3 regions of the Sporosarcina sp. Y1009 genome follow, and region 3 is predicted to be linked to each of the others. Evidence: riboswitches for the same ligand, from Rfam matches in the RefSeq annotation. Region 3 holds a riboswitch; each other region holds the start of a gene.
The links. A riboswitch is a leader RNA that binds a small molecule or an ion and turns the genes downstream of it on or off. The one in region 3 is predicted to bind thiamine pyrophosphate.

Region 1 (6,990 bases), on a different contig from region 3:
TGAAGTTAAATTATGATAAAGCACCGATCGTCGTTCTTCATTCCAATATGCGTTCAAATGATCGTCAAATTGCGCTTGAAAGTTTTCGTAAGGGAGAAGCTTCGATTTTAATCGCAACGGACCTGGCAGCACGTGGATTGGATATTGAAGGTCTTACACATGTTATCCATGTCGATACGCCGCATACAGTTGAGCAGTACGTACATCGTTCTGGGAGAACTGGACGCGCGGGTGCTGACGGGGAAGTGCTTTCCTTATTGACACCTGCCGAAGAGCGAGATTACCGCAAGTTGACGAGAGGAATCCGCCCAGTAGAAAAGATCTGGCGGAATGGAAGACTTCAGGAAATGTCTTCAATTCCTAAAAGACCGGTATATAAAAAGAAATAAAAAAGTTGTCGATGAAATCCTCGGATTTTTATCGACAACTTTTTATAATTAAATTTGAGTCAGAATAATCGGTTTGTCTTTTGTCACAATAATTGTATGTTCAATTTGTGCAACAAGTGAATTGTCAGGCGTTACAAATGTCCATCCATCGCCTAATTCAACAATGTTTTCCGCTTTTTCTGAGATGAACGGTTCAACAGCTAAAACCATTCCTTCTTTTAGTAATGTTTTATCCCAAGCATCGTAGTAGTTTAGAATATGTTGCGGTTCTTCGTGTAGCGATTTTCCAATCCCGTGGCCAGTTAAATTACGAATAACAGCTAAGCCATTTCTTTTTGCTTCACGTTCGACAGCTTTCCCGATGCCGCTTAAACTAGAGCCCGCTTTTACGCGTAACATTGCACGATCGAATGCCTCTTTCGCCACATCACATAACTTTTGTTTTCTTTCATCAGGTGTCCCCACGACAAAGGAAATACCTGTATCTGCAAAGTATCCACCTAGAGATCCTGAAACATCTATATTTACAATATCTCCATCTTTAATAACACGTGATCCTGGGATTCCGTGTGCCACTTCATTATCGACACTAATGCAAGTGTATCCTGGAAAGTCATATTCAGCTATAGGGGCAGAAGCAGCACCTTTTTCTTTAAAAAGACGTCCGCCGATTTCGTCTAATTCCTTCGTTGTCATGCCGGGAACGGCTGCATCTTTCATTGTATCTCTAATTTCAGCAACGATTTTTCCGATTTTTTTTAAGCCTGTAAAATCTTGTTCTGTTTTAGCAATCATGTATTATACAATCCTCTCTTGCTTACCTATATTTCCATCCTACACTATAGCATAAAAAACGGTATAAAAAAGCCTACACATAATATCAATATATGCAGGAGGTATAGGGGAGACGACTATTCATTTTAACAATTTGACACCGTGGAAAACATTCCACACGATAACAACTAAAAATAATGCTGAATAAATTAAGGTGAAAACAAATGGGGCCAGACTCCAAAAATCAAAGCTTCCGCTTAGAATGCTAGTGACTCTGTTCTCAAAGGAAAATATAGAAAGAGAAAAAATGATAACACCTGCAATTAAAAGAATAACAGGAATCATATGTGAAATGAATGCACGTTTTGCGTGAGTTTTAATTTCCTGTTCATCCGTAACCAAATAGATGACAAACGGCAGCAATAAAGGAAAAAAGAATACACTAAAGTAACATAAGGAACCTACTAGTTTTTGATTTGTCACCCGAAGCCCTCCTTGAACGTATAGGGTCAGCTTGCTATAAAATAGCATCTATTATACAATTGATAAGGAAAACTTAATAAGTTAAACCACAAGGGGAGCCTTTTCGGCTGAGATAAGACAAACGTTTTGACCCTTCGAACCTGTAAGATTATTCTTGCGTAGGGATGTGGATGGAAACAGACCTTAATGGAAGAAGTGCGTGCCGTACTTCTTTCTTACATAGAGATGTCCCGTTCTATCCGGGATGTCTTTTTTTATTTCACTTCGACATCCTTGCGACAACTAGTAGGGAGAGGATTATTTTGAACAGAGGTAGATTACAATTATTATTGGAAATTGCTATTTTAGGGGCGCTTTCTTTTGTACTTGATCAGTTAACAGTATTTGTTATGCCACAAGGTGGATCAGTTACGCTTTCAATGTTGCCGATTATTCTCATGGCATTTAGATGGGGACTAGCTGGCGGTATGTTAACTGGTTTTATAAGCGGATTATTACAACTAATAACTGGTGGTAAAGTGTTTCACTGGGCACAAGCGCTGCTTGATTATACGTTAGCCTATACCCTCGTTGGATTAGCAGCAATTACAAGTATTTGGTTAATCAGAAATGTTGCGAAAAAGAACAAAGGTGGTATGGCGTTAGCCATTATTATAGGAACAGTAATTGGCGGACTGCTTCGTTACTTAATACATTATCTCGGCGGGATTGTCTTTTTTGGTGAATTCGCGCCTGAAGGGCAACCAGCATGGCTTTATTCGCTAATATATAACGGTAGCTATATGATTCCTTCCATAATTATTTGTGCAATTGTTGCCGTATTACTATTCACAACAGCACCTAGATTATTAAAGCGCATATAAAAAATCGCCTATGCTTCCAAAATGGATGCATAGGCGATTTTTATTTTTCAGAAGGTTTTATAAAATAAAAGCTAGCGCTAATGACAGCGGATAAGAAAAGAGCAGCTGTCGTAACAAATAGTTCGTCCCATCCATTTTTTACTGCAATCCCAACAAAAAACCAGATGAATACTGCGTTAAATGTAATATCATGGTAATGATATATAAAGTGGAGAGCAATTGCTGTTGCTATGGTCAAAAAGAAGACAGTCCAAAGTGAATGACTTAGTCCCCAACCGCCCCATTCGTGAAGCCTCAGGAGATAATTGGTTAGTTCTATCATGGATAGGATACCCCACCCTAAAAGTAAAGATATCGGAACACGATCCCATAAGCGGTTCTCTCTTTTGGGATACGTAAAATATAGAGCAATTGTCAATAACAGAAGAATTAATATCACAACAAATTCTAAGGTGAATAATTCATAATGCCAAGAATATAGCATCACTATATTAAGTAATGTAATAAAAATGAATAAAATCGCTCTTGTGGTTAGGACTGATTGACTATGACTAGTTTGCGTGCGCCAAAAATTATAAAGCCATCCACAAAGACCTATATAGATGAGAACCCAAATCAGTAAGACATAACTGGCAGGTGTAAATAGAATAGGTAACCGATTCATAATTTCAGTTGCAGTATGATTATTGATAGGGTTGATGAGTGAAGTAATATAAACAAAAATCGTGATAAAGAGTGAAGTTGTCATCAAAAATATTCGCAACATGTTAAAATCCTCCTAATTCATCAGTATACATTTGAAATCATGACTCTGCTCATCATAATTATGAAACTTCTGTCACAATGATGGATTTTTTTCGATTCTCGAAATTTCATGTTATAATGGAAAAGCATATTTAGAAAATTGAAAACGCCCAAGGAGGAAATTGAATGACCACGGTAAAGTATTCTGAAGTATGGGATTTAGATGTATTCTTTAAAGGTGGAAGTAATTCAGAAGAGCTTAGAACACATCTAGATGGTGTAGATGAAAAACTTGATTCACTAGAAAAAGCAGCAGTTGACTTCAATATTCCGACATCTGTGGAAGCAGCATCTGACATTATAAACGTAATCGATTCTATTAAAAACGTAGCACTGAATTTATCTCAAGCAGGTGCAGTCATTGGATGCTATCTTGCAGCTGATACAACTGATAAAAAAGCATTATTATTACAAGGTGAAACTAGCTCGTTAAGTGCACGGTTCTCAACAGCTATGCTGAAAATTCAACAAACCCTATCGAAGACAGAAGATGGGGTATGGGATAGTCTTATGGAATCCCAGGAATTAAAAGAGTTTTCATTTATATTAACAGAGTGGAGAGAAGAGGTGGCTTTAAAGCTTTCAGAAGAAGAAGAAAGCTTAGTCACTGCACTTAGCGTTGATGGTTATCATGGATGGGGAAAGCTTTATGACCAACTTGTTGGCGATACTAAGATTACCATCAGTATAGATGGTGAAGAAAAAGTATTATCGGTGGGGCAGGCAGCCAATTTGAGTTCAAGTGCAGATGCTTCTGTTCGAAAACGGTCATTCGAGGCACTTGAAAATGCTTGGGAAGAAAAAGAGGACTTTTTTGCAGCTACATTAAACCATCTAGCTGGATTTAGATTAGCTGTCTATAAAAAACGTGGCTGGGATTCGGTCCTTCAAGAGCCTTTACAAACAAATCGTATGAGCGAAGAAACGCTTGACGCAATGTGGGGAGCAATCGGGGCTAACAAAGCACCATTTGTAGATTATTTACATGCAAAAGCCGACATACTAGGAACTGAAAAGATGAATTGGTATGATCTCGACGCTCCTGTAACAGAATCGACGAAGGAACTGTCTTACCAAGAAGGTGCAGAATTTATCTTAAAGCATTTCGGTGAGTTTGGTCCACAATTAGAATCATTTTCACGTAGAGCATTCGAAGAAAATTGGATTGAGGCAGAGGATCGTCCAAACAAACGTCCAGGCGGGTTCTGTACCGGAATGCCGATGTCAGAGCAGTCACGTATCTTTATGACGTATAGCGGCTCTATGTCAAACGTAGCGACACTTGCACATGAACTTGGCCATGCGTTCCATTCGTATGCCCTGCGTCCAGTCCATTGGATGAACCGTCGCTATGCGATGGGAGTGGCGGAAACAGCATCTACATTTGCGGAGATGATTGTTGCAGATGCAGCTGTTAAAGCAGCAGAAACAAAAGAAGAAAAAATTGCACTATTAGAAGATAAAATACAGCGGAGTGTTGCATTTTTCATGAATATTCATTCACGATTCTTATTTGAAACTCGTTTTTATAAAGAACGTGAAAAAGGAATTGTGTCAGCAACAAGATTAAATGAGTTAATGGAAGAAGCACAACGTGAAGCATACGGGGATGCACTCGATACGGTTCACCCACATTTTTGGGCATCGAAACTACATTTTTATATTACGAGTGTTCCGTTCTACAATTTCCCATATACATTCGGCTACTTGTTCTCGCTTAGTATTTATGCAAAAGCGTTGGAAGAAGGAGCAGGATTTGAAGAAAAGTACATCGCGCTTCTACGTGATACTGCGGTCATGAGTGTCGAAGACCTTGCGATGAAACATCTTGGGGAAGACATTACAAAACAAGAATTCTGGGCCAAAGGCGTTGCACTATGTGTGAAAGATGTTGAGGACTTTCTTGAACTCACTGCTAAAGTAGGTTGATCAAACATGAATCGTCTCGAAGGTGAACGTTGTTATTTACGGATTTTAACTGAAGAGGATGCGACGATTTTTACAAAACTATTAAGCGCGAATAAGAAGTATTGGTCAATCTTCGAACCGAGACAAGAACCTGGTTTTTATACGGTTACGGTTCAAAGAGATAAAATCAGAGAGTCACTTTTTCAAATGAGAGATCGTAGAGAATATAACTTCGGAATATTCAAATATGATTCAGGTCAATTGATTGGCCATATATCACTTTACAGTATTAAAAGACTTCCTTTTTCAAGTGGCTTCATTGGCTATTCAATTGATGAAAAGCATACTGGAAAAGGGATTGGTTCCGAAGCCGTTCGACTGGTCACTGAATTTGCCTTTGAAAGAGTTGGTTTGCACCGTGTTGAGGCATATGTATCTCCTCGTAACAAAGGCTCAATCATTGTACTTGAAAGAGCTGGATATCATCTCGAAGGATTATTACGGCAACTCCTATATATCAACGGTGTCTGGGAGGATCATTATATGTATGCAATGATTGAAGACGACTTTTGAAAGGGTAAGGCCGCTCTGCGGAAACTAAAAGCAAAAATAAAAAGCCGATTCCTGTAAAAAGGAATCGGCTTTTTTTGTCGTAAATTATAAATTGCCCGGGAAATATGTCGATATTTTAGTTATTTTTGGTACCCGTCAACAATTGTATCTAATTCACCAGTTGTTGGGTTAATCACTAATCCGTGAATAGGAACTTTAGCATCCATTAATGGGTGATTACGAACCTGTTCTACGCTTGCTTTGACACTCTCCGTTACATCATCGAATCCATGCAACCAATTCTTCATGTCAATACCTGAATATTTTAGGGTTTTAAAGAGGCTTTTGTCGATTCCGCGTGAAACCATGTCTTCAATAATGACATCTGTATCAATCGAGTTCATGCCACAATCGTGATGTCCAACGATAAATACTTCGTCAGCTTGCAGTTCATAGACAGCAATTAGAATGCTTCTCATGATTCCGCCAAAAGGGTGTGTGACAACGGCACCTGCACTTTTAATGAGCTTGGCATCCCCATTTTTCAAGTTCATTGATTTGAGGAGAAGTTCAGTGAGCCGCGTATCCATACATGTTAAAATAACGATTCTCTTATCAGGAAATTTTGTTGTGGAATACTGTTCATATTGTTTTTCATTAACAAACGCTTTATTATGTTCTAGTATATCTCCAAGAAGTGTCATAGAAAAGCTCCTATCTGTTTGAATTTCGGCCTCAGGCGGTGCCTTTGGTTTCATTCTAACCATTGTACTGAAGAAATAGGAAAAAGAAAAGAGCCGCCTAGGCAGCTCTTAGTAATTCGTATCTGGTTTTGGATCTATTTTAACTGCATCAGAAGAATCAAATGTTTTAGTTAGAAAGTACATGATGAATCCTGCTGATAGACCAAGCATGACTGTATATCCAATAACTGTTGCGTACATTAAGCCCATTTCACTGACCCCTCTCATAAGTGTAATCTCTCTGTCTGTATTATACCTTATTTAGATGCTAATTTTAAGAGGTTAAGAAAGATTCCTCCTGAAATGTGTCGAATTAATGAACAATTAATGGTGCGTAATTACGTTAAATTGTACGCCTAAGTTAAAATGCCCAATTACCATTGCGGAACACTGCTTCAGTTGTGCCGTCTTCATTGACGCCGTCAATATCCATTTCTTCAGAACCAACCATAAAGTCAACATGGGTAATACTTT
Region 2 (6,990 bases), on a different contig from region 3:
ACTGACCATTGTTAATCCAAACGTACCCAATCGCTCAATCATCTCATACCCGTATGTTTCCCCTTTACTGATGACTGCAAGAAGGCAGCCTTCCAAAACCCCTTTTAACATCTGACTCGATGAAGCCATCCATTTCCACCTCCACACCACTATCTTGTAATACATACTAGCAGACAGAAATTAAAATGTCCACTAGTTTGTATAACAACATAGCAGTCAAAAAAATCGACTCCAATTCGAGTCGATTTACTACAAATTATACTTCTAAATACCTCAACGCTTTCGCAACTTTCACCGTACGTTCCGCCTGGTGTTGGACTGCTGCTTTAATCGCCGCTTCGTCTTCAGCGATTTTTCCGTCCTGTCCAACGGTAACGCTCGTTCCGTATGGGTTTCCACCAGCTTCGAATGTTACTGGATCTGTAAATCCTGGGGCCGCCACAATTGCTCCCCAGTGATACATCGTCGTATATAAAGAAAGAATAGTCGCTTCCTGTCCACCATGTGGGTTTTGTGCAGACGACATTGCGCTCACTGCTTTATTCGCAAGTTTTCCTTGTGCCCAAAGCCCACCGACTGTGTCGATAAAGCTTTGCACTTGGCTTGAGACATTGCCGAAACGTGTGGGTACACTAAAAATGATGGCGTCTGCCCATTCCAGATCCTCATGTGTTACTTCCGGAACATCTTTCGTTGCCTCCACATGCGCCTTCCAACCTTCATTGGAATCGATTGCGGATTGTGGTGCTGTCTCCGGAATCTTTAATACCCTTACCTCAGATCCGGCTTTATTCGCACCTTCTTCGGCCCACTGCGCAAGTTGATAGTTTGTACCACCCGAACTGTAATATACGATTGCCGTATTTATACTATCATCCATCTTATTAGCACTTGTGTTCCCGAATAGTCTGTATAAGTAGCCCAATTTATTCACCCGCCGCTCTCACCAAGGAATTTAAATTAGAACTGGCTTCGGTACCAATCCGCTGCTGCAGCGACTTCAGATCCCGTTAACGTATGCCCGTTCATCTCCCAGTGTACTGCTGTACTCGCGCCTGCACCACGTAAAAGCTCATCCAACTCTTCAGATTCTGCAGCTGAACACATCGGGTCATTTTTCCCTGCGGCGATAAACACCGAAACCTCAGAGAGATCCGGCAACTCGACACCGCGTCTTGGAACCATTGGGTGATGCAAACTTGCACCTTTTAGCGAATCCCCATAATGGAACAATAAACTCGCCGCGATATTGGCTCCGTTTGAATAACCGAAAGCCACGATATTCGAACGATCGAAGCCGTGTTCTTTTGCAGCTTCATCTAGAAATTCATGTAGTTCCTTCGTACGGAAAATTAAATCTTCCTCATCAAATACACCTTCCGCTAGTCGACGGAAGAAACGCGGCATACCGTTCTCAGATACATTTCCTCGTACACTCAACACCGATGCTTCTGGATCAATCATTTCAGCTACTGGTAATAAAGCCTGCTCTGTCCCACCAGTCCCATGCAATAATAACAAAACAGGTTTCGACGTATCGCTACCTTGCTTAAAAATATGCTTCAAGTCAAATTCCTCCTTTAAATTCTTTTCCCAATTCGTCCAATTCATAAACTGTCTTGAATTCGAGATAATCTTATCAGAGAAATTTTGCATTGTCAAAGAGGTTGTTTCACTCGAAATTAGAAAATCGCCAATATTGCCAAGCAATTACGCCAGACATCCAAGCAAGCCCCTTACTTTTACTGAGATGGATTGTACGCCACTTACTCCCTTCCCCACGAGCAATATAGATTTCATGATGGGGAGCTTGGTCATGGAAACCAGTCATATCAAACGTGCCATCGCGTCTAAAGACGGTTCGCACTTCATAGTCGATAGGAGGGGCTGTGACTAGCGGATTGGCAACAGCATGTGTCAGTAAAAATCCAACCTCACCTGGTCGATGTTTGTTTTCCTCCAAAATAATGCCCTCGCTTGAGGCGACACCTTCTTCCCGGATACGACCGAATCGATCATAGGCAATCGTTCGACCAACGTCTTTCTCAAACGACATCAGCGGATGCTTACGATAATCCAGCGTTACATTTATACGTGTTCGGTACTTATCACTTTCTATATCAAAGTCTCGACCGTCACCTTGAAATGAATGATTTTTCGACAGTGGATTTGGATTTTTGATCACGTCATCTTGTAAAAACGTTGCGTAGCGAAATGCCCAATGATCTACATGACTTCTATGTTTCTTTTTGAGAACAGGGATCAGTAAAAGCCTCGGTTTCGCAATCAACTTCGAAACTGTGTATCGCTCCATAGCAGGTTCTGCGTGGATCGCCGCTTTACCAAATCGCTCAAATACATTGGCTACAAACGATTTACCTCGACTCATTCGCTCTTCCGACTTTCTCAGCAGCCGTGTGGAATGGATTCGATATGTATAGGATTCATCTAACGAAAAATCTCGATCAATGTAGCGATTCCCTTTAACTGCCTGCATATATATACCGTTGCGATAGATTTCATAGGTTTCAACATCTTTAATTTCTTCCCAAGACAATGCGATTTGTGACTTTGCAACGATCGTTGTCATCACGAGAAATTGAAGTGGATTTTTAATATTCTTTTGTTCAGCAAATGCCGAAGTTTGAAGCGCAATGACATCTACAACTTCATCATTGACAAGTCGTTCAATTGAGTAATGGTACATTTTTGCGTGTTTGAAATTACCGTCCGAAAACTCGGCGACTGTCCCTTCATATAGGAGTTCTCCATCTCGATATACTTGGTAAACCCCACCGACGTCTCGCCATGTGAAGGTGATTAAATCATGTGTATGGGTAATGGCCTCCACCTCAAAAAAATCATTCGTTTCCATACAAAAAACCACACTCCCTTTAGACAGAAGTGTGGCGTATTTTAAAGTTTGTTATACGTCTTGACTTACATTTCAACACCCGTAAGTGCAAGTGTGATGTGACCTTTGAAATTTCTTGTCGCTTCTTCTGTATTGTCACCATTTGTAATCGCTGAAATGACCGCAACGCCAGATGCACCAGCATGGATAACCTGGCTCGTCTTTCGCTCAGTGATGCCACCAATACCCACGACTGGTAAGCCTGGAAGTTCGGCGACGATTTCTTTCACAAGTGCCGTTCCAATTGCAGAACCAGCATCCTCTTTCGAATCTGTTTCAAATAATGGTCCGACACCAACATAATTAGCACCCGCGTCTGTTGCGGCTAATGCTTCGTTCAATGAATGTGTTGAAACGCCGAGCACTTTATCTGCACCGATTTTCAAGCGCACATCTGAAACTACGCCGTCGTCTTGACCGATATGAACACCGTCTGCATCAATTTCAAGCGCTAAGTCCACATCATCATTTACGATAAATGGTACTTTGTATTCTTCACAAAGCGCTTTACATTGCAGCGCCAATTCTTTTAAATCGTCACCAACGAGCGCGCCTTCCCCTTTTTCACGGAGTTGGAAAGCTGTTATACCACCTTTTAACGCCCCTTCGAGTACTGCTAGCGGATCTCTTCCACCTATGTTTGGTGTCCCCATTATAAAATAAAATTGTAGTTTACTTTTATCCATTGATTGCAATCCCCTCTATAAGTTTCTCGTTTTTCATTCGTCGTCCGTATGCCCAATGATTTGTTGGACCATGCCCGCTTCCTATGCTTAGACCATCTTCAATTGCCGCATGGATAAAATGTTTTGCGGAAACAACCGCATCTTCAAGTTTTTCTCCATTCGCAAGAAATGCCGTCAAGGCGGCAGCGTATGTGCATCCTGTTCCATGTGTGTCTTTAGTGTTTACCCAAGATGACCGAACTAAAAACTTTGTGCCTATATTAGACATGAACAGATCTTCAGCAAAGGGTGCATCTCGTCGATGCCCCCCTTTTATGACGACAGCCTTCACGCCTAAGGCTAGTATATGCCTGGCTGCTTCTTCTATGTCTGCATCCGTTTTGATGGTTAACCCCGTTAGTACTTCAGCTTCTGGGATATTCGGTGTTACAACAGCCGCTAAGGGTAACAGGACCGATTTCAATGCCTCTACTGCCTCATCGCGAAGCAAAGAAGCTCCCCCTTTGGCAATCATGACTGGATCGACAACTAGAGGAATTCCACTGCCCTGAATCGAATCTGCAACTGCATGAATAATTTCCGCTGAAAACAACATGCCTGTTTTTGCGGCCTTCACTGTAAAGTCCTCTGTAACTGCTTTAATTTGCGCTGTAACCATTGTCGGTTCCATCGCTTGAATTGCTGAAACGCCATGCGTATTTTGAGCCGTGACCGCTGTTAGTGCTGATGTGCCAAATACGCCAAGTTCCTGAAACGTCTTGAGGTCCGCCTGTATCCCCGCGCCCCCGCCACTATCCGAACCCGCAATTGTTAATGCTATATTTACCATGTTAGAACACGTCCTTTATTATGTTAAAAGCCGCCCCTGAAAACGATAGGAGGCGGCAACCATAAATTAAAAGGATATGGCGGATGCCCACTTTCCTACGTCGGTATCATCCGAATCAGGTTCCAAGGGTCCGCGCAAACTCGCACATCTCAGCCCATTAAGGCCCCCCTAGTGGTTATCAAACTATTCAGCTTTGATTCACTATAACACATATAACCTAGTTTCCGAAATAGAAGTTGCAGTGTGTTTTGGATGTTTCGGACGATGTTGCGTTCTTTTGACGAAACGTTGCGTTCTCCTCGGAACGTTGCCTTCTAGGGACAAAACATTGCCTTCTTTTGCTAAAACGTTGCCTTCTCCAGGCAAAGCGTTGCGTTCTTTTGACGAAACGTTGCTTTCTCCTCGGAACGTTGCGTTCTCGGGACAAAACGTTGTCTTCTTTTACTGAAACGTTGCCTTCTAGGGACAAAACATTGCCTTCTTTTGACGAAACGTTGCGTTCTCCCACAAACAATCATTCTCGTCTTGCGAATATTCCAAGTTGTGGTATAGTAACTGTGAAAACTACATAAATGATTTTGCCACTAGGGGTGTCCTTTTTAAGGACTGAGATGCATATGGATATGCGGACTCTTATTACCTGATCTGGTTTATACCAGCGGAGGGAAGTGGGACTGCGCATTTCCATGGACTTTATTTTAAAAAACCGCAGGCCGCTTCTTGATGCTATTTCAGGAGGCGGCTTTTTCATTTACAAAAATGACTAAGGGCGGGAATAATTATGATGCAAAGCAAAAATCTATTATCAAAACTACGTGAGGAACAACCACTGATTCACTGCATCACCAATATTGTGGTCGCGAATTTTCAAGCGAATGGCTTACTCGCACTTGGAGCCTCACCAGTGATGGCAGATGCTATTGAAGAAGCTGCAGAAATCGCCGCCGTGTCATCTGCAACAGTTTTAAATATAGGTACGTTAAAACGCACAACCATAGATGCTATGATTCTTGCAGGAAAAAGCGCTGTGGAACATGGATCTCCAGTCGTGCTCGATCCAGTTGGCGCAGGTGCTACTTCATTCCGAAAAGAGTCCGTTCTACGAATATTGAACAATGTGGATATCACTTTAATTCGCTGTAATGCAGGCGAACTTGCTACAATCGCTGGGGTTGATTGGCAAGCAAAAGGTGTTGATGCTGGCGATGGCGATGCAGACATCGAAGAAATCGCAAAAGAAGTTGCTGTAAAACACAATTGCCTTGTTGCGGTCTCCGGAATCATTGATATCGTCACCGACGGGTATGAAGTCATCAAAATAACAGGTGGCGATCCACTTATGACGCGCGTCACTGGCGTTGGCTGCCTATTGAGTAGTGTCGTAGGTGCCTTTCTAGCAGTTGCAAATGAAAATCAGCTAGAAGCTACCGCAACCGCGTTAACTTTTTATAAACGTGCTGGTGAAAAAGCTGCAGAACTCGCAGATGGACCTGGTGATTTCGGTGTCCACTTCCTAAACGCCTTTTATTCAAAGGAGGCGATTAAAGGATGAGCACTAGAAAAATTGCGATTATGACGATGTTTGTTGCGATTGCTGTTGCTGGATCAGTTTTCGTTTCATTCCCCGCGGGGATCGCTCGGGCATATCCTATCCAACATGCAGTTAACGTGCTTGCTGCGATTATGCTTGGACCGATACCCGCACTTACAATCGCGTTTATGACCGGGCTTGTTCGTTTACTAACAGGTACAGGGTCACTGCTTGCGTTTCCGGGCGGGATGATTGGCGCTTATTTGGCAGGTGTGATGTACAAGCGATTTGGAAAGTCGGTATATGCCGCAATTGGTGAAGTGATTGGGACGGGTTTGATTGCGCCATTTTTTGCGATTCCGTACGCAAAAATCCTAATGGGTACGACTGTCGGTACTTTTTTCTTCGTCCCGCCATTTTTAATTTCCAGCTTTAGCGGCGCAGCATTAGGATTACTGCTAGCTGCTCGGCTGCAACATACGCAAGTCGCGAAAAAACTTGGAACGATTGAGTAATGAAAAAGCCGCTTTTGGCGGCTTTTCATACTTATCCTCAAGCTGAAGCATTCGATAAAAAACGTTTCTTTAATTGGGTCGAGAGTAGCTCAAGTCCAATTGCGATGACTAATATGAAATAAGTAATGAACCCAACTTCTCGTAAATCGAAGTAGAAACCAGAAGCCATTAACAATTCGAAACCGATACCGCCTGCACCCGCTGCAGCACCCATTGCAACTGCAACCGTGAAATTCGTTTCGAAGCGTAGAAATGACCAGGATAATAAAGAACTTGCAGTTGAGGGAATGACAGCATGTGTGACAATATGCCACCAATTTGCACCACTTGCGCGTAGTGCTTCGATAATGCCCTCGTCTACTTCTTCAAATAATTCGGAGAAGGCTTTCACTAAAAACGCGACTGAATGGAAGACCATCCCAATTATGACCGCCTCACTTCCAAGGCCTGCTGCGATTGCAAAGATCAATACCCATAAAACAGTTGGCACCGCGCGAATAAAAGTCACGACGACG
Region 3 (6,990 bases):
TGCTTACTTGCAACCTCCAACTCTTCTTTGGTGACTGATACTTCACCACGATGTGCTTTATTAGGATGATCCTTACTTCCACAAACGGGACAATTCTCGCCGTCGTGAAGCATTTCTGCCAATGTTGCCGCTTCATGATTCAACCAGTCCTGTGCCATTTCTCCATATTTTTTCTGATAAGATTTATAGGCAATTTCATGATGACTTTTTTCTTTTTCTAGCTTTGAAACGCGCTCTCTCATCGAGATGAATTCATTCACAACACGACATTTTCCAGTTGTATTCGTTAACAAATCTACTTTGTCATCATAGGGAATGAGTCGTTTCTCTAATTCTTCAATAGTAGTTTTAAGGGCAGTTACAATTTTAGTTTCACTCGTAGAATTCTCAGTCGTTTCGGTTAATGTATGTTGAATTTTATGTTGTTCATTCTTACTAATTGAAAGTGCTTCTTTTTTTGAAGCTAATTCCTTCACCTTAGGAAGCGTATCATTTAAACGAATTAGACTTTCTGTTATTTTTTCTCGCTCAGGTTTTTTCGCTTCCTCTTCATGAAACTGCGTTTCAATTTTCACTAGTTCTTCTGATAACATCTGAACTCGCTCAGATGCTTTTTTAAGATGAACAGTCTTTTCTTCTAGTTCTTTTTTCAATTCCGCATACTGGATTTCGATTTGTTCAATAGCCGTCGCACGCTCTGCATTCCCAAGTTGTTTTGACTTCTTTTCCAAAATTGGAATTTGCTGTTTAAGCGCTGCATAACGTTGCTTTCTTTTCTCCAACTCAATCAATTGGTCATTCATATTCTTCGCGATATGGTATTGTTCCAACATTTTCGCATGGCTTTTATTAGCAGTTACATATAAGTTTTGATCGTGAATCGTTTTTTCTTTATAGTACTGTAATTCATCTTCAAGTCCGTCTACGATTTGATTTGCATTGTAGTAGTCCGTTCTTAACACTTCAAAAATCGCGGAATCTCTTTTTGGTAATAGTGACGGGATTTGTTCTATTAAACTTGTTCTTTTTTGCTCTTCAGCTTGCAACATCGCCTTCGCTTCATCTTGTTTACCTTTTAAGCGTACAACAATTTCTCGGTAAGGCTCAGTTCTGAATATTTTACGCATAATGGTTTCTTTGTTTTCCGTGTCAGAGGTGAGGAATTTTCTAAATTCGCCTTGGGGCAACATGACAATTTGACTAAACTGCGCTTGTGTAAATCCAATTAATTCTTCAGCCTTTTTATTGATTTCCGAAACGATTTGTCGATCGACAATCGGAATTTCTCCGTTCGAGGTTTGTTCATAAAACTCGCAGCTGGCCGAAGTTTCTGTTTTGTTTCCTTCTTTTACATACGGAATTTGCCTCATAATTCGATACGTACGGCTGTGAATTTGAAAGGTTAGCTCGACTGTGGTTTGTGTATCATTATCGGCAAAGTCACTTCGCATCGCACGAATATCCGTCCGGTCTTCTCCGCTTGCTTGACCGTATAACGCAAAGCAGATACCATCAAATATTGTTGTTTTTCCCGAACCTGTTGCACCAGATATAACAAATAATCGGTTATCCTTAAGCTCTCTGAAATCGACTGTTTCGGTTCCTTTATAAGGCCCAAACGCTGTCATGGTCAGTTTAACTGGTTTCACTGTCACCCCTCCTCCCGGTTCATGACTTCATATAGAACTTCTTCAAATAAGTTTTTCGTTTCTTCATCAACTGTTTCGCCAATCATTTCTTTATAAAATCCAGTAAATAGCTGGATATCGTCCATTTTGCCACGTTCTGTTTTTGTTTCTGTGTCCATGCTCTTAGTCGGCATTAACATCTTCCGTTCAACATGCATCGCATTTGGATAGACCGACCGAATCTTTTCCATTGGAAATAAAACCGGTGTCTCGTCAAGAAGTTTTACAAATACGTAATCCTCGCTAATTGGATGTTTCTGTATTTCTTCAATGGTGCCTTCAACTGTACGCATATCTCGATTCGGGATCAATTCACGTTTTTCAACAGTAGCATTTCCTTCATGGTCTAATTCCACGATGAAAAAACTTTTCTTATGATTCTCTTCAGAAATTGAATATTTAAGCGGCGATCCTGCATAATAAATGGTTTTATCCAACACATAGTGGGCTTGATGCAAATGACCGAGCGCTGTGTAATGGAATTTCTCAAACAAATGCGCCGAAACGTATTCCGCTCCTCCAATCGCAATTGGCCGTTCTGAATCACTCGTATTCTCTTCACTTTCCCCGTGCGGCGTGACAAAGGCATGCCCAACAAAAACATGACGTGCTTTGTCGTCCATCTTTTCGTAAATGCCCTCTGTGATTTTCTTCATAGCATCTTGATGATTAGAAATTGTTTCATCCGCGTGGAGATGTTTAATCACAGATGGATCCGCAAACGGCACAAGGTGAAAATGGACTTCGCCGAATTCGTCCTGTAAAACGACTGGTTCAATTACTTTCGACACTTGACCTGCAATAAAGTACCCGTTCTTCTGCATAAGACTACTACCAAAATGAAGGCGTCCCGGGCTGTCATGGTTTCCTGCGATTGCAATGACTGGTATTTTCATGTCTATCACAATTTTCTCCAGTACTTCATCAAGTAATGCCACCGCTTCTGTTGGCGGAACCGCCCGGTCATACAAATCACCCGCAATGACAATCGCATCAGGCTTCTCTATTTCTATCGCTTCGATAAATTGGTTTAATATAAACCGTTGTTCGTCCGTCATATAAACCCCTTGAACAAGCTTGCCCAAATGCCAATCCGCCGTATGGAAAAATTTCATAGCTTACTTCCCCCTTTTGTTACTCTTTCTTACTACTTTACAGTAAAATCGTCCAAAAATGAATTCCTTCTATCTTTCCTCCTATTTCCAACCAATAATTTGACCTTCTAATTCCTATATGCTTATACTTAATAGAATCCAATTTCATAAGATCCACCACTAGGGGTGCTCGATAAAGAGCTGAGACTGGCGAATGAATGCCTAAACCCTTTCAACTTGAACCAGATAATGCTGGCGTAAGGAAGAGGTGACGACGTATAAAATTCTACCCGTCTATTATCGGGGATAAAAATTTGACTGTCTACAACCCACTTCTTTTTCAAGGAGTGGGTTTTTTAATTGGGAAAAATTCTTAGGGAGAGTGTTAGAAATAAAGTTCACTGACCGCTTGCATGAGAAGACATTACCGATTTGGAGACAGAATCATAATCATCCATTTGTAAAAGGAATTGGCGATGGGACAGTTGATCAAGAAAGCTTCCGATTCTACATGGTGCAGGATTACTTATATTTAATCGATTACTCAAAGGTTTTCGCAATCGGCGCTGTGAAAGCTGATGATGTTGAAACGATGGGGAAATTTGCTAGTTTACTGGAAGGTACATTGAATACGGAGATGGCGCTTCACCGAAAATACGCAGCAAGATTTGGCATTTCAGAAGATGAACTTGAGAATGCAAAGCCATCCCCTATTGTCCTTGCCTACACCCATTACATGCTGCATGTCAGTCAAAAAGGAACGCTTGCGGAAGTTGTCGCAGCTGTCCTCCCATGTGCTTGGAGTTATTGGGAAATCGGAAAAGAACTAAATGCGATCCCAGGGGCGGCAGATCATCCGCTATACGGCGACTGGATTCGCATGTATTCTTCTGAAGCATTCGGTGAACTAGCAGGTTGGTGTATCGATTTAATGAATGAAGTCGCAGAAGGAAAACCTGAACATGAGCTACAAAAACTTGAGGAAATCTTTTTAAATACGACTCGCTTTGAATATATGTTCTGGGATATGGCGAACAACAAACAAATGTGGCCAGAAGTTGTAGGCGTTGAAACTGCTGATGTTGGAATTTAATAATGTCTCGTTTGGTTATGATGAAAAAATGGTACTGGACGAACTTTCATTTACAGTTCGTCCAGGTGAGTTTATTTCAATCTTAGGTGTAAGTGGTTCTGGTAAAAGCACGATTTTCCGCCTCGTCACGGGCCTCGATAAGCCACAAGCGGGTGATATCACTCTTGAGGGTAATAAAAATGGGGATCGGTTAGGAAAAGTAGGCTATATGCCACAACAAGACCTCCTTCTGCCGTGGCGAACCATTTTGGAAAATGCCTTTTTCCCCCTTGAAATTAAAGGAATTGATAAACAAACTGCCTATAAAGAAATAAAATCATTGTTGCAAGAGTTTGGGTTAGAAGGGACCGAAGATCAGTATCCATCTGAGTTATCAGGTGGCATGAAACAGCGCGTTGCCTTTTTACGCGCTGTTCTTTCAGGAAATCCTTTGCTACTCCTTGATGAACCCTTTTCTGCACTTGATGCGATTACGAAATTATCGATGCAAGAATGGTTACTCGAGCAATGGGAAAAAAGAAAGTCAACAATTCTATTCATCACACATGATGTAGACGAAGCATTATTTCTCTCAGATCGTATTTTTTTATTGAAAAATATACCTGTTACTGCTATTGAAAAAATCTCAATTCCACTACCACGAGAACGAACGCGTAACGATTTGCATCGACCTGACATGTTGGAATTGAAAGAGCAGTTGCTTAGTACGCTACGGAGTGAGGTTTCTTTATGAGAAATACAGCATCTTTATTGATCGTAATCTTGTTCTTTGTCCTTTGGGAAATTTGCGCACGGACGATTGATAAAGCGTTTATTCTTCCGTCCCCTGTTCAAATTTTAGTTCGCCTTTGGGAATTAAAAGATGTTCTATTTTTAGTCCATTTGCCTGTGACTCTATTGTCAATTGTCATCGGACTTATGCTTTCAATCATTTTGGGTATTGCAATTGCAGTTTGGATGTCTTTAAATGCTAGTGTACAAAAAGCAATCTATCCGATTTTAATCGCATCTCAAATGGTGCCGGTGATTGCGCTTGCACCGATTTTCGTACTTTGGTTCGGCTACACGATTTGGAGCAAAGTCGCCGTCGCTGTATTAATCACCTTTTTTCCCATTACAGTGAATACCTTTGATGGGTTGTCTTCCGGAAAAAGGGAAACTAAGGAATTATTTTTAACAATGGGGGCTACGAAAAAAGATATATTCTTGAAGTATTCTATACCCATTGCACTTCCCCACTTCTTTTCAGGATTAAAAGTCGCTGTCACGCTAAGCGTCATCGGTGCAGCCATTGGAGAATGGTTAGGCGCCCAAGCAGGACTCGGGTATTTCAGTCGTCGCATGATGACACAATTTGACGGGGCGGCGGTATTTGCACCGATTTTCGTTCTAACCTTTGTTGGAATTCTATTATTTGTTTGTGTGACTTACATTGAAAAACGCATGTTAAATTGGAGGACAAAAAGTTGAAAAATCTTAAACTGATTTTAGGTAGCATCCTGCTTTTATTCGTATTAAGTGCTTGTAATAATGATGAAACAGAAAAAGTGAGTATTATGCTCGACTGGTATCCGAATGCTGTACATAGTTTTCTTTACGTGGCTGAAGAAAAAGGCTATTTCGAAAACGAAGGAATTGAAGTGGATATTCAGTTCCCGGCTAATCCTACAGATCCGATTAACTTAGCGGCCGCTGGGAAAGTGACGATGGGCATCACATATCAACCAGATGTTATCATCGCGAAAACAGAACAAGATATTGCGGTGAAATCGGTAGGCGTACTTGTTCAGTCCCCACTCAATCATTTAGGATTTTTAGAAGAGAGTGGCATTACATCTCCGAAAGATCTTGAGGGAAAAACGATTGGTTTCACTGGAATTCCACTTAACGAAGCAATGATCGAAACGATGATGGAAACAGATGGTGCTGATTTCAACTCGGTTACAATGGTCGATGTCGGATTCGAATTAAGTTCATCCATCGTTTCTAAAAAAGCAGATGCAGCTATCGGCATGTTCATCAATCACGAATTTCCAATGTTGAAGTATGAAGGATACAATCCTGGACATCTAGATCCAACAGATTACGGGGTCCCCTCATTTTACGAACTAGTAGTCGTAACGAGTGATGATACATGGGCTAAAGAACAAGATAATATTAAAGCTTTTTGGCGTGCAGCAACAAAAGCCTTTGAGGACATCGAAAACAATCCAGATGAAGCACTAACGATTTTGTTGAAACATCAGGATAAGGCGAACTTTCCTTTAATAGAAGAAGTCGAAAAAGAATCGCTATCCATTCTGCTTCCGAAGATGAAATCTAATGGTAAATTTGGCGATCAGGATGCAGAAGTATGGGAAGTCACTGCGGATTGGATGGAAAAAGCAGGATTACTCACGAAAGAACCTAACTTGGATGGAATTTTTGTTAATGTGAGAGATTGAATCTATTTTGCGGCCGTTTTTCAAGGTGTTATTGTCGTATAGGTGTAGCCTAGAGTTTATGCTCGTTGCGCTTCGGTTTTTGCTCGTTGCGTGGTTCGTTGTGCTCGTTGCTCGCGGGTTTATTTCCGTAACGGGCTTGAAGGCTCAAGCTTATATGTTTAAATCAAAAAACTGGCAACCACCTTAAAAAAGTGGTTGCCAGTTTTATGGTTAAAAATCAGATAAAGGAACAATCTCCCCTGTTACCGCATTAACGCCTTCCGCTGCATCAAGTAATCCGCATAAAATATACTTTTCCGTAACGGAATCATATACATACGTCGGTGTGAGCGAAATGTAGGAGACTAACTTTTCAAATGCATCTTCATGCGAGACAACTGCTTTTTCGGCAGGTGCGAATGTATCGAAAATCTCGAACACTTCCCCGTTATCTACGTAATTTATTAAAGTCATTGTTTCTGGGTCGATTAAAACGACGACTTGACGGTTAAAGACAGACGATGTTGTTTCATCCATAATACAAGTTGCTTTGATAAAATGTTCAAGTCGTTGGAGTGTTTCAAGTTTCCATATACCGGATTCTTCTGGAAAATCTGAGCGAAACACGTCGCGGACGATAGCTTTAGATTGTTCGATTTGATCTGCTGTCACAACTAGTTTTTCTGCAACAT

Region 1: another riboswitch for thiamine pyrophosphate. It lies ahead of thiT (energy-coupled thiamine transporter ThiT); the one in region 3 lies ahead of tenA (thiaminase II).
Region 2: another riboswitch for thiamine pyrophosphate. It lies ahead of thiD (bifunctional hydroxymethylpyrimidine kinase/phosphomethylpyrimidine kinase); the one in region 3 lies ahead of tenA (thiaminase II).

Annotation. Positions count from the first base shown of each region.
Region 1 is NZ_JBYHFO010000014.1:27,802-34,791, reverse strand. It holds gene AC25Y1_RS15040 (DEAD/DEAH box helicase) at 1-389, shown strand, start outside; gene map (type I methionyl aminopeptidase) at 438-1,184, opposite strand; gene AC25Y1_RS15030 (magnetosome magnetite crystal formation protein family) at 1,305-1,646, opposite strand; TPP riboswitch at 1,728-1,828, shown strand; gene thiT (energy-coupled thiamine transporter ThiT) at 1,949-2,509, shown strand; gene AC25Y1_RS15020 (tryptophan-rich sensory protein) at 2,550-3,275, opposite strand; gene AC25Y1_RS15015 (M3 family oligoendopeptidase) at 3,440-5,242, shown strand; gene AC25Y1_RS15010 (GNAT family N-acetyltransferase) at 5,249-5,794, shown strand; gene AC25Y1_RS15005 (beta-class carbonic anhydrase) at 5,914-6,477, opposite strand; gene AC25Y1_RS15000 (hypothetical protein) at 6,586-6,726, opposite strand; gene AC25Y1_RS14995 (aminopeptidase) at 6,878-6,990, opposite strand, start outside.
Region 2 is NZ_JBYHFO010000005.1:264,629-271,618, reverse strand. It holds gene AC25Y1_RS08915 (PadR family transcriptional regulator) at 1-129, opposite strand, end outside; gene wrbA (NAD(P)H:quinone oxidoreductase) at 257-880, opposite strand; gene AC25Y1_RS08905 (alpha/beta hydrolase) at 961-1,611, opposite strand; gene AC25Y1_RS08900 (DUF3238 domain-containing protein) at 1,673-2,875, opposite strand; gene thiE (thiamine phosphate synthase) at 2,941-3,600, opposite strand; gene thiD (bifunctional hydroxymethylpyrimidine kinase/phosphomethylpyrimidine kinase) at 3,593-4,429, opposite strand; TPP riboswitch at 4,505-4,609, opposite strand; TPP riboswitch at 5,006-5,113, shown strand; gene thiM (hydroxyethylthiazole kinase) at 5,211-5,981, shown strand; gene thiW (energy coupling factor transporter S component ThiW) at 5,978-6,475, shown strand; gene AC25Y1_RS08875 (ABC transporter permease subunit) at 6,513-6,990, opposite strand, start outside.
Region 3 is NZ_JBYHFO010000001.1:103,641-110,630, forward strand. It holds gene AC25Y1_RS00495 (AAA family ATPase) at 1-1,649, opposite strand, end outside; gene AC25Y1_RS00500 (exonuclease SbcCD subunit D) at 1,652-2,803, opposite strand; TPP riboswitch at 2,955-3,063, shown strand; gene tenA (thiaminase II) at 3,174-3,875, shown strand; gene AC25Y1_RS00510 (ABC transporter ATP-binding protein) at 3,862-4,608, shown strand; gene AC25Y1_RS00515 (ABC transporter permease) at 4,605-5,345, shown strand; gene AC25Y1_RS00520 (ABC transporter substrate-binding protein) at 5,342-6,319, shown strand; gene AC25Y1_RS00525 (hypothetical protein) at 6,530-6,990, opposite strand, start outside.